Regions from separate parts of the Streptomyces sp. NPDC048331 genome, predicted to be linked through region 1. Evidence: riboswitches for the same ligand, from Rfam matches in the RefSeq annotation. Region 1 holds a riboswitch; each other region holds the start of a gene.
The links. A riboswitch is a leader RNA that binds a small molecule or an ion and turns the genes downstream of it on or off. The one in region 1 is predicted to bind thiamine pyrophosphate.
Positions count from the first base shown of each region.

Region 2: another riboswitch for thiamine pyrophosphate. It lies ahead of thiC (phosphomethylpyrimidine synthase ThiC); the one in region 1 lies ahead of thiO (glycine oxidase ThiO).
Region 3: another riboswitch for thiamine pyrophosphate. It lies ahead of ACGFYY_RS27190 (thiamine ABC transporter substrate binding subunit); the one in region 1 lies ahead of thiO (glycine oxidase ThiO).

Region 1 is NZ_JBICYT010000034.1:35,880-39,150, forward strand. Features, by position in the region: gene ACGFYY_RS33525 (NAD(P)/FAD-dependent oxidoreductase) at 39-1,259, opposite strand; TPP riboswitch at 1,341-1,452, shown strand; gene thiO (glycine oxidase ThiO) at 1,450-2,631, shown strand; gene thiS (sulfur carrier protein ThiS) at 2,628-2,828, shown strand; gene ACGFYY_RS33540 (thiazole synthase) at 2,834-3,271, shown strand, end outside.
Region 2 is NZ_JBICYT010000011.1:16,383-19,653, reverse strand. Features, by position in the region: gene ACGFYY_RS17690 (YibE/F family protein) at 1-1,318, opposite strand, end outside; TPP riboswitch at 1,391-1,536, shown strand; gene thiC (phosphomethylpyrimidine synthase ThiC) at 1,531-3,271, shown strand, end outside.
Region 3 is NZ_JBICYT010000021.1:57,102-60,372, reverse strand. Features, by position in the region: gene ACGFYY_RS27195 (ABC transporter permease) at 1-915, opposite strand, end outside; gene ACGFYY_RS27190 (thiamine ABC transporter substrate binding subunit) at 1,011-2,111, opposite strand; TPP riboswitch at 2,197-2,306, opposite strand; gene rlmN (23S rRNA (adenine(2503)-C(2))-methyltransferase RlmN) at 2,365-3,271, opposite strand, start outside.

The DNA of each region.
Region 1 (3,271 bases):
CCCGCCGGCGCCCGGGAACGGAGGGACGGCCCGGCCCGTCAGGCGGTGGCCGACTTCAGCGGGGTCCCGGGATCCGCGACCTTGGCCGGGTCCACCGGAACCGCCGTCTCGATCAGGCGGCGGCCCTGCGCCAGGTCCCGCGGCCGCCCCACGGCCAGGACGGCGACCAGCGCGCCCTCGCGCAGCCAGCACGCCGACCAGGCGGGGCCGGCCGGGTCCCCCCGCAGGAGCAGGGTGTCGGCCCCACCGTGGTGGCCCGCGTACTGGACGAAGCGACCGAACTGCTCCGACCAGAAGTACGGCACCGGGTCGTACACCTGGGCCGGTTCCCCGGCCAGGATGTTCGCCGCGACCGCCCGGGGCCCCTGCAGGGCGTTGTCCCAGTGGTGCACGAGCAGCCGCGTCCCGTACCGCCCGGAGGGGAAGGAGGCGCAGTCGCCGACCGCGTACACCCCGGGCAGCGAGGTCCGCAGGTACGCGTCCGCGGTGATCGAGCCGTCGGAGCCGCGCTCCACGCCGGTCCCGTCCAGCCATCCGGTGGCGGGGCGCGCACCGATGCCCACCACCACCGCACCGGCGGGCAGGGCCCGCCCGTCCGCCAACAGGACGCGCCCTTCCTCGATCCCGGCGACCTTCGCCCCGGTGATCAGCTCCGCGCCGGCCTCCTGGTACCAGCGCGCCATCGGCTCGGTGACCTCGGCGGGCAACGCCCCCGCCAGGACCCGGTCCGCCGCCTCGACCACGGTGACCTCGCAGTCCGCCTCCCGGGCGGCGGTGGCGAACTCGGCGCCGATCCAGCCCGCCCCGACGACCACGGCCCGGGGCGACGCGGCCAGCACCGGGCGCAGCCGGGCGGCGTCGTCCAGCGTGCGCAGCAGGTGCACGCCCGGCACGTCCTCGGTGCCGGGGACGGTCAGCGGCTCCGCGCCGGTGGCCAGCACGAGGGTTCCGTACGGGACCGGTCCCCTCTCGGTGTCCAGCTCGTGGACGGCGGCACGCAGTCCGGTGACCTCGACGCCGAGCCTGAGGTCGATGTCGAGGCCTTGGAAGTCCACGTCGAAGGCGGAGTCCTCGGCCTTGCCGAGGAGTACCGCCTTGGACAGCGGGGGCCGGTCGTAGGGCTGGTGGGGTTCGGCTCCCAGCAGGGTCACGGGGCCGGTGAAGCCCTGTTCGCGCAGGGCCACGGCGGTCTGCACGCCGGCCATTCCGGCGCCGACGATCACGACGCCGTGCTGATTCTGTTCCGTCTGCTCGCTCACGCCGCCACCCTAATCACCTGACGCTCCGTCAGGAATAGGTGCCGCCTTACCCGCCATCCACGGCCGGGTTAGTCTGGCCACCGTACCTATCGCGGGAGTCCGGCGCACCGGGCTGAGAGGGAGGCTGGACGGCCTCCGACCGTACGAACCTGATCCGGGTCATGCCGGCGAAGGGAGGGGCTGGACGCCCATGCACTCATCTCGGAAGGATTCCGCCACGGGATCCGACGTCCTCGTCATCGGGGGCGGAATCATCGGCCTGGTCACCGCCTGGCGGGCCGCCGTGCGCGGACTGCGCACCGTACTCGCCGACCCCGCACCCGGCGGCGGCGCCGCCCAGGTCGCGGCCGGCATGCTCGCCCCCGTCACCGAACTGCACTACGGCGAGGAAGCCCTGCTCGGCCTCGGCCTCGCCTCCTCCGCACGCTATCCGCAGTTCGCCGCCGAGCTCGCCGAGGCGAGCGGCGGCCTGGACATCGGCTACCGCGCCTGCGGCACCCTCGCCGTCGCCCTCGACGCCGACGACCGCCTCCACCTGCGCGAACTGCACGCCCTCCAGCGCCGCTGCGGCCTGGAGTCCGAGTGGCTCACCGGCCGCGAATGCCGCCGCCTGGAACCCATGCTCGCCCCCGGCGTACGCGGCGGCCTCCGCGTCGACGGCGACCACCAGGTCGACCCCCGCCGACTCGCGGCCGCCCTGCTGGCCGCCTGCGAACGCGCCGGCGTCACCATCCACCGGGCGGCCGCGCAGCGGCTGCTCACCACCACCGACCGGGCGACCGGAGCCCTTCTCGACGACGGCACGGAGCTGCTCGCCGACCAGGTCGTCCTCGCCGCGGGCTCGTACACAGGCCGGCTGGCGGGCGTACCACCGGAGGTCGTGGCCCCCGTACGGCCGGTCAAGGGCCAGGTCCTACGACTCACGGTGCCGGCCGCCTACGCGCCGTTCCTGTCGCGGACCGTACGAGCCGTCGTCCGGGGCAGCCACGTCTACCTGGTCCCGCGCGAGAACGGCGAACTCGTCGTCGGCGCCACCAGCGAGGAACTCGGCTGGGACACCACCGTCACCGCGGGCGGGGTCTACGAACTCCTGCGCGACGCCCACGAACTGGTCCCCGGCATCACCGAACTCCCCCTCACCGAGACCCGGGCGGGACTGCGCCCCGGATCCCCCGACAACGCCCCGCTGCTCGGCCCGACCGACCTACCGGGCCTGCACCTGGCCACCGGGCACTACCGCAACGGGGTGCTGCTGACCCCCCTCACCGGCGAGGTCCTCGCCGAGCTGCTGGCCACCGGCGAACTACCGGAGATCGCGCGCCCCTTCACCCCCCGCCGGTTCTCCGCCGAACGTCAGGAGTCGTACGCATGACCATCTCCGTCAACGGCGAGCCGCGCGAGGTCGCCGCCGGCGCCACGCTCGACGCGGTCGTCGCCACCCTGACCACCGCCCCCTCCGGCGTCGCCGCCGCACTCAACGAGATCGTCGTCCCGCGCGGGCAGTGGTCGGCCACCGTCGTGGGCGACGGCGACCGGGTCGAGATCCTGACCGCGGTACAGGGGGGCTGACCGACATGGCGGACGACCTCTTCACCCTCGGCGGCCGGACCTTCACCTCCCGCCTGATCATGGGCACGGGCGGGGCCCCGAGCCTCGACGTCCTGGAACGCGCCCTCGTCGCCTCCGGCACCGAACTCACCACGGTCGCGATGCGACGGCTGGACCCCACGGTCCAGGGCTCCGTCCTGTCCGTACTGACCAAGCTCGGCATCTCCGTCCTCCCCAACACCGCGGGCTGCTTCACGGCGGGCGAGGCCGTCCTCACGGCCCGGCTGGCCCGCGAGGCACTCGGCACGGACTGGATCAAGCTGGAGGTCGTCTCGGACGAACGAACCCTCCTGCCCGACGGCGTCGAACTGCTGGACGCCGCCGAGACCCTGGTCGACGAAGGCTTCACCGTCCTCCCGTACACCAACGACGACCCGGTGCTCGCCCGGAAGCTGGAGGACGTG
Region 2 (3,271 bases), on a different contig from region 1:
AGAACAGCAGGAGCAGCGGCAGCGCGGCACCCGCGTAGGCCAGTACCAGTGTATTGACCACCGACGCGATGTGGTCGCGACCGATCCTGATCGCCGCCCGGTAGAGGGCGCGCGGCCCCATCGAGGGGTCCGCGTGGTGCAGTTCCCATACCGCCGACGTCTGGGTGACCGTCACGTCGTCGAGTACGCCCAGCGATCCGATGATCACGCCTGCGAGCAGCAAACCGCTCATGTCGATGTCCGGGTACAGCCCGTGGATCAGCCCGGTGTTGTCGTCGGTGTTGCCGCTGAGGAACGCCCAGTCGATGAATCCCGAGCCGAGAAGCCCGATCAGCAACAGCGAGACGAGCGTGCCGAGGACGGCCACCGAGGTACGGGCGGTCAGCCCGTGGCACATGTAGAGCGCGATCAGCATGATGGCGCTCGCCCCGACCACCGCGACGACCAGCGGGTTCGAACCCTGCAGGATGGCCGGGAGGATGAAGAGGGTCAGCACGCCGAAGCTGACCACCAGGGCGACCAGCGCGAACAGCCCGCGCATGCGCCCGACGAGGACGACGGCGGCCGCGAAGATGCCGGCCAGCAACGCCATCGGAAGCTTGCGGTTGACGTCGATCACCGAGTACTGGAGGTCGCGCGGCGCGTCCGGCGCGTACGCCACCACCACCTCCTGGCCGTCATTCAACTGCCGTGGCGCCCCCGGCTGGACGATCTCCACGAAGGTGCGGCCCTTGTCCGGGCCGCTGCTGACCTCGACGGTCGCCTTCTTGCACTCACCGGTCTGCCGGCCCCGTGCCTGGGCGCCCTCCGGGTCGGAGGGGTTCTCGGCCGGCGGCGCCTGCGCGGCGTTCACGCTCTTGCAGTCGACCTGTTCGAGGGCGGTGACCACACCCTGCTGCGTCTGCCGGTCGAAGCCGACCCCCGTGCGCTCGTGGCCGGGGGCGCCGCCCGGCCAGAGCACCACCATGCCGACGAAGACGGCCGCCGCGAAGGGGATCAGTACGGCGGCGATGACCTTGCGCAGGTGCTTCGAGACGGGGGCCGCCGGGCCGTGTCCATGGCCGTGTCCGTGGCTGTGGCCGTGGCCGTGGCCGTGGTCGTGGCCGTGGTCGTGGGACCGGTCCGAGGAGCCCCCGCCGGCGTCCCCTCCGGAGATCCCGTCGGCATGCGGGTCGGCATACGGGTCGGAACGGCCGCCTGAGTGCGGGGCGAAGTGCCCGTCGGACGGTCTGGCGGACGGTTCGGGGCTCGCATGCGGGTGGCCGATGTGGCCATGGGTCTCTGTGGGCTCGGTGGGGGGCTGCGGCGAGGGCGTCACCAGCAGATCATCGCAAGAGATGAGGGGGCCCACTGTTCAGCACGCCATGGATGACGCTAGCGTGGGGGCACCTTTGCACAACGCGGGAGCTCGGAGCACCGGGCTGAGAGGACGCTGATCACCGTACGGGCATCACAGATGCGTACGGGAAGAGGCTGCGTCGACCGCCGAACCTGTTACCGGGTAATGCCGGCGTAGGGAGATCAGGTCTCATGACCATTCAGGACGCACGCACGCCTGCCGTCAGCCAGGACACCGACGGCCAGACCGAGCGCCAGCCCGGCTGGCACAAGGGATACCTCGCGGGCTCCCGCCCCGACCTCCGGGTGCCGGTCCGCCAGGTCCACCTCACCAACGGCAAGGACGTGACGCTCTACGACACGTCCGGTCCGTACACCGACCCGCAGATCGAGACCGACGTCCGCCGCGGCCTCGCGCCCCTGCGCGAGAACTGGATCATCAGCCGCGGGGACACCGAGGAGTACGCGGGCCGCCCCGTGCGCCCCGAGGACGACGGCATCAAGCACACCTCGCCGCGCGGTGGCCTCAAGAACCTCGACGCGGTCTTCCCGGGCCGCCCCCGTCAGCCCCGCCGCGGCCGCGACGGCGCCGCCGTCACGCAGCTCGCGTACGCCCGCCGGGGCGAGATCACCCCGGAGATGGAGTACGTCGCGATCCGCGAGAACGTCTCCCCCGAGGTCGTCCGCGAGGAGATCGCCGCAGGTCGCGCCGTGCTTCCGGCGAACGTGAACCACCCCGAGATCGAACCGATGATCATCGGCAAGCGGTTCCTGGTGAAGGTCAACGCCAACATCGGCAACTCCGCGGTCACCTCCTCCATCGAGGAGGAGGTCGACAAGATGACCTGGGCGACCAAGTGGGGCGCCGACACGGTCATGGACCTCTCGACCGGCCGCAACATCCACACCACCCGCGAGTGGGTGCTGCGCAACTCCCCCGTCCCGATCGGCACCGTGCCGCTCTACCAGGCGCTGGAGAAGGTCGACGGCCGCGCCGAGGACCTGACCTGGGAGATCTACAAGGACACGGTCATCGAGCAGGCCGAGCAGGGCGTCGACTACATGACGGTCCACGCCGGCGTCCTGCTGCCCTACGTGCCGCTGACCGCCCGCCGCAAGACCGGCATCGTCTCGCGCGGCGGCTCGATCATGGCCGCGTGGTGCCTGGCGCACCACAAGGAGAACTTCCTCTACACGAACTTCGAGGAGCTCTGCGACATCCTCGCGACGTACGACGTCACCTACTCCCTCGGTGACGGCCTGCGCCCCGGCTCGATCGCGGACGCCAACGACGCGGCCCAGTTCGCCGAGCTGAAGACGCTGGGCGAGCTGAACACCATCGCCAAGCGGCACAACGTCCAGACGATGATCGAGGGCCCGGGCCACGTCCCGATGCACAAGATCAAGGAGAACATCGACCTCCAGCAGGAGATCTGCGAGGAGGCGCCGTTCTACACGCTCGGCCCGCTGACCACGGACGTCGCGCCCGCCTACGACCACATCACCTCGGGCATCGGTGCCGCGATGATCGCCTGGTGGGGCACCGCGATGCTCTGCTACGTGACGCCCAAGGAGCACCTGGGCCTGCCCAACCGCGACGACGTCAAGACCGGCGTCATCACGTACAAGATCGCGGCGCACGCCGCGGACCTGGCCAAGGGGCACCCGGGCGCCCAGGAGTGGGACGACGCCCTGTCGGACGCGCGGTTCGAGTTCCGCTGGGAGGACCAGTTCAACCTGGCCCTGGACCCGGACACGGCCCGCGAGTTCCACGACGAGACCCTTCCGGCGGAGCCGGCCAAGACCGCGCACTTCTGCTCCATGTGCGGCCCGAAGTTCTGCTCGATGAAGATCTCGCAGGACATCCGCCGTGAGCACGGCGGGGACCTGAAGGCGGAGGAGATCCAGGCGGGCATGGCGGAGAAGTCCGCCG
Region 3 (3,271 bases), on a different contig from region 1:
GCCGGGGGTGTCGAAGGACCGCTCGACCAGCACGCCCAGCGGCAGCACGATCAGCAGCGCGACGGTCAGCAGCACCCCGCCCAGCAGCGTGCGCTGCGCCCAGCCGCGCGGCCGGTGGGTGGTGCGGCCCGGGTCCACCAGCCGCAGCGCCCTCTCGCGCTTGCGCACGGTCCAGGCGTGCACGGCGAGGATCGCGCCGATCGCGGCGAACTGCACCATGGTCAGGACGGCGGCCGTCGGCAGGTCCAGGAGCTGCGCGGTCTGCCGGTAGACCTCCACCTCCAGGGTGGAGTACGCGGGTCCGCCGAGGATCAGTACGACGCCGAAGGAGCTGAAGGTGAACAGGAACACCATCAGCGAGGCGGCGGCCACCGCCGGGGCCAGCGCGGGCAGCGTCACCCGCCGCCAGGCGGTGAACCGGCCGGCGCCGAGCACGCGGGCGGCCTCCTCCTGACGCGGATCGAGCTGGGCCCACAGCCCGCCGACCGTACGGACCACGACGGCGTAGTTGAAGAAGACGTGCGCGAGCAGGATCGCCCAGACGGTGGTGTCGAGCCGGACGCCCACCAGTTCGTCCAGCAGCCCGCCCCGCCCCAGCAGCGCGAGGAAAGCGGTGCCGACCACCACGGTCGGCAGCACGAAGGGCACGGTCACCACGGCGCGCAGCAGCTGCTTGCCCGGGAACTCGAAGCGCGCGAAGACGTACGCGGCGGGGAGGGCGATCACCAGCGTGAGGAGGGTCGAGGCGAAGGCCTGCCAGGTGGTGAACCACAGCACGTCGGCGATGTCGGGGCGGCCCAGCACCTCCGCGAACCGGCCGAACTGCCACCCCTCGTCGGTCTTCAGGCCACGCCCGACGATCGCGGCGACGGGGTAGGCGAAGAACAGCCCGAAGAAGGCGAGGGGGAGGGCCATCAGGGCGAGCCGCACGGCGGTCGCCCGCGCCCCCTCGCGGGGGCCGGAGCCCGGCGCGGCGCCCCCCGACGCCACGCCCGGCTCCTTGGTACCGCTTACTTCACGACGAGCGCGGTCCATGCCTTGACCCACTGCTCACGGTTCTTGGCGATGGTCTCGGGAGCCACGTTCTCCGGCTTCTCGACCACCACACCGTGCTTGGTGAACAGCTCCGGCAGGGCGGCGTCCTTCGTCACCGGGTTCACGAACATCTGGAGCGGCATGTCCTCCTGGAACTTCTTGCTGACCAGGAAGTCCACGAGGGCCTTGCCGCCCTCCTCGTTCTTGGCGCCCTTGAGCAGACCCGCGAACTCGATCTGGCGGAAGCAGGTCCCGGTGGAGACGCCCGTGGGGGCCTCGGCCGGCTGGGGCTCGCCGTACAGGACCTCGACCGGCGGGCTGGAGGCGTAGGAGACGACCAGCGGGCGGTCGCCCTTGGCCTTCTTGCCGCCCGCGGAGCCGGAGAAGCGCTCGTTGTAGGCCTGCTCCCAGCCGTCGACGACCTCGACGCCGTTGGCCTTGAGCTTGCTCCAGTAGTCCTTCCAGCCGTCCTCGCCGTACTTGCCGACGGAGGCGAGCAGGAAGCCGAGGCCGGGCGAGGAGGTCGCGGCGTTCTCGACCACCAGCAGGTTCTTGTACTCGGGCTTGGTCAGGTCGTCCAGCGTCTGCGGCGGGGCGATCTTCTTCTCGGCGAAGTACGCCTTGTCGTAGTTGACGCAGATGTCGCCGGAGTCGATCGGGGTGACCCGGTGCTCCTTGTCGAGCACGTACTCGGGCTTGACCTCGGCGAGGCCCTTGGCCTCGTACGGGGTGAAGATGCCGTTGTCGAGGGCGCGCGAGAGGAGGGTGTTGTCCACGCCGAAGAAGACGTCGCCGCGCGGCGAGCCCTTGGTGAGGATCTCCTGGTTCAGGGCCGCGCCGGCGTCCCCGGACTTCAGGACCTTGACCGTGTAGCCGCTCTGCTGCTCGAACTCCTTCAGGACCGAATCGGTCACATTGAACGAGTCGTGGGAGACGAGTGTGACGGTCTTGGACTTCGGGCCGTCGCTCGCGCCGGCGGGCTTGTCCTTGGTGTCGCCGCCGCCGCAGGCGCTGAGCGTGGTGACGCCCAGCGCGGCCGCGAGCGCGACGCCCGCGATCTTCTTGGTGGTGCTCATCGGTTGATTCCTCCTGGGATGTCCAGGAGAAGACGCGGCCCTGCCCGGCGCTCTGCGAGAGCGGACGCCGGGCAGGGCGCAACAGCAAGAGTGGTGACCGAACTTCCTACCCCGAATGACCGGGGCGAGGTTCAGAGGGTCTGCGGATGACGGATACCGCACTCTCAGCGCTGTGGCGCTCCCCTGTCGGAATATGAAATTGGTTCGGCCACAGGGTACCCCGTGGCCGAATAGCGTCGAACGGAGGCGGAATCTAGCGCTCCGAGGCAGCCAGCTGGCCGCACGCGCCGTCGATCTCCTGGCCCCGGGTGTCCCGTACGGTCACCGGCACACCGTGGCGGGCGATGGCCTCCACGAAGGCCTTCTCGTCCTCGGGCCGCGAGGCGGTCCACTTGGAGCCCGGCGTCGGGTTGAGCGGGATCAGGTTGACGTGTACGCGCTTGCCCTTGAGCAGCTTGCCCAGGAGGTCACCGCGCCAGGCCTGGTCGTTGATGTCACGGATCAGGGCGTACTCGATGGAGATCCGGCGGCCGGACTTCTCCGCGTACTCCCAGGCGGCGCCGAGCACCTCGCGCACGTTCCAGCGCGTGTTCACGGGCACGAGGGTGTCGCGCAGCTCGTCGTCGGGCGCGTGCAGCGAGACGGCGAGGCGGCACTTGAAGCCCTCGTCGGCGAAGCGCAGCATGGCCGGGACCAGGCCGACGGTGGAGACGGTGATACCGCGCTGCGACAGACCGAGGCCGTCGGGCTCCGGGTCGGTGAGCCGGCGGATGGCGCCGACCACGCGGTTGTAGTTGGCGAGCGGCTCGCCCATGCCCATGAAGACGATGTTCGACAGCCGGGCCGGGCCGCCGGGGACCTCGCCGTCGCGCAGCGCGCGCATGCCGTCGACGATCTGGTGCACGATCTCGGCGGTGGACAGGTTGCGGTCCAGGCCCGCCTGGCCGGTGGCGCAGAACGGACAGTTCATACCGCAGCCGGCCTGCGAGGAGATGCACATGGTGACCCGGTCGGGGTAGCGCATGAGCACGGACTCGACGAGCGTGCCGTCGTGCAGCTTCCACAGGGTCTTGCGGGTGGTGTCGTCGTCGCACGAGATGTGCCGGATGACGCTCATCAGGTCCGGCAGCAGCTCCTGCTGGAGCTTCTCCCGCGAGCCG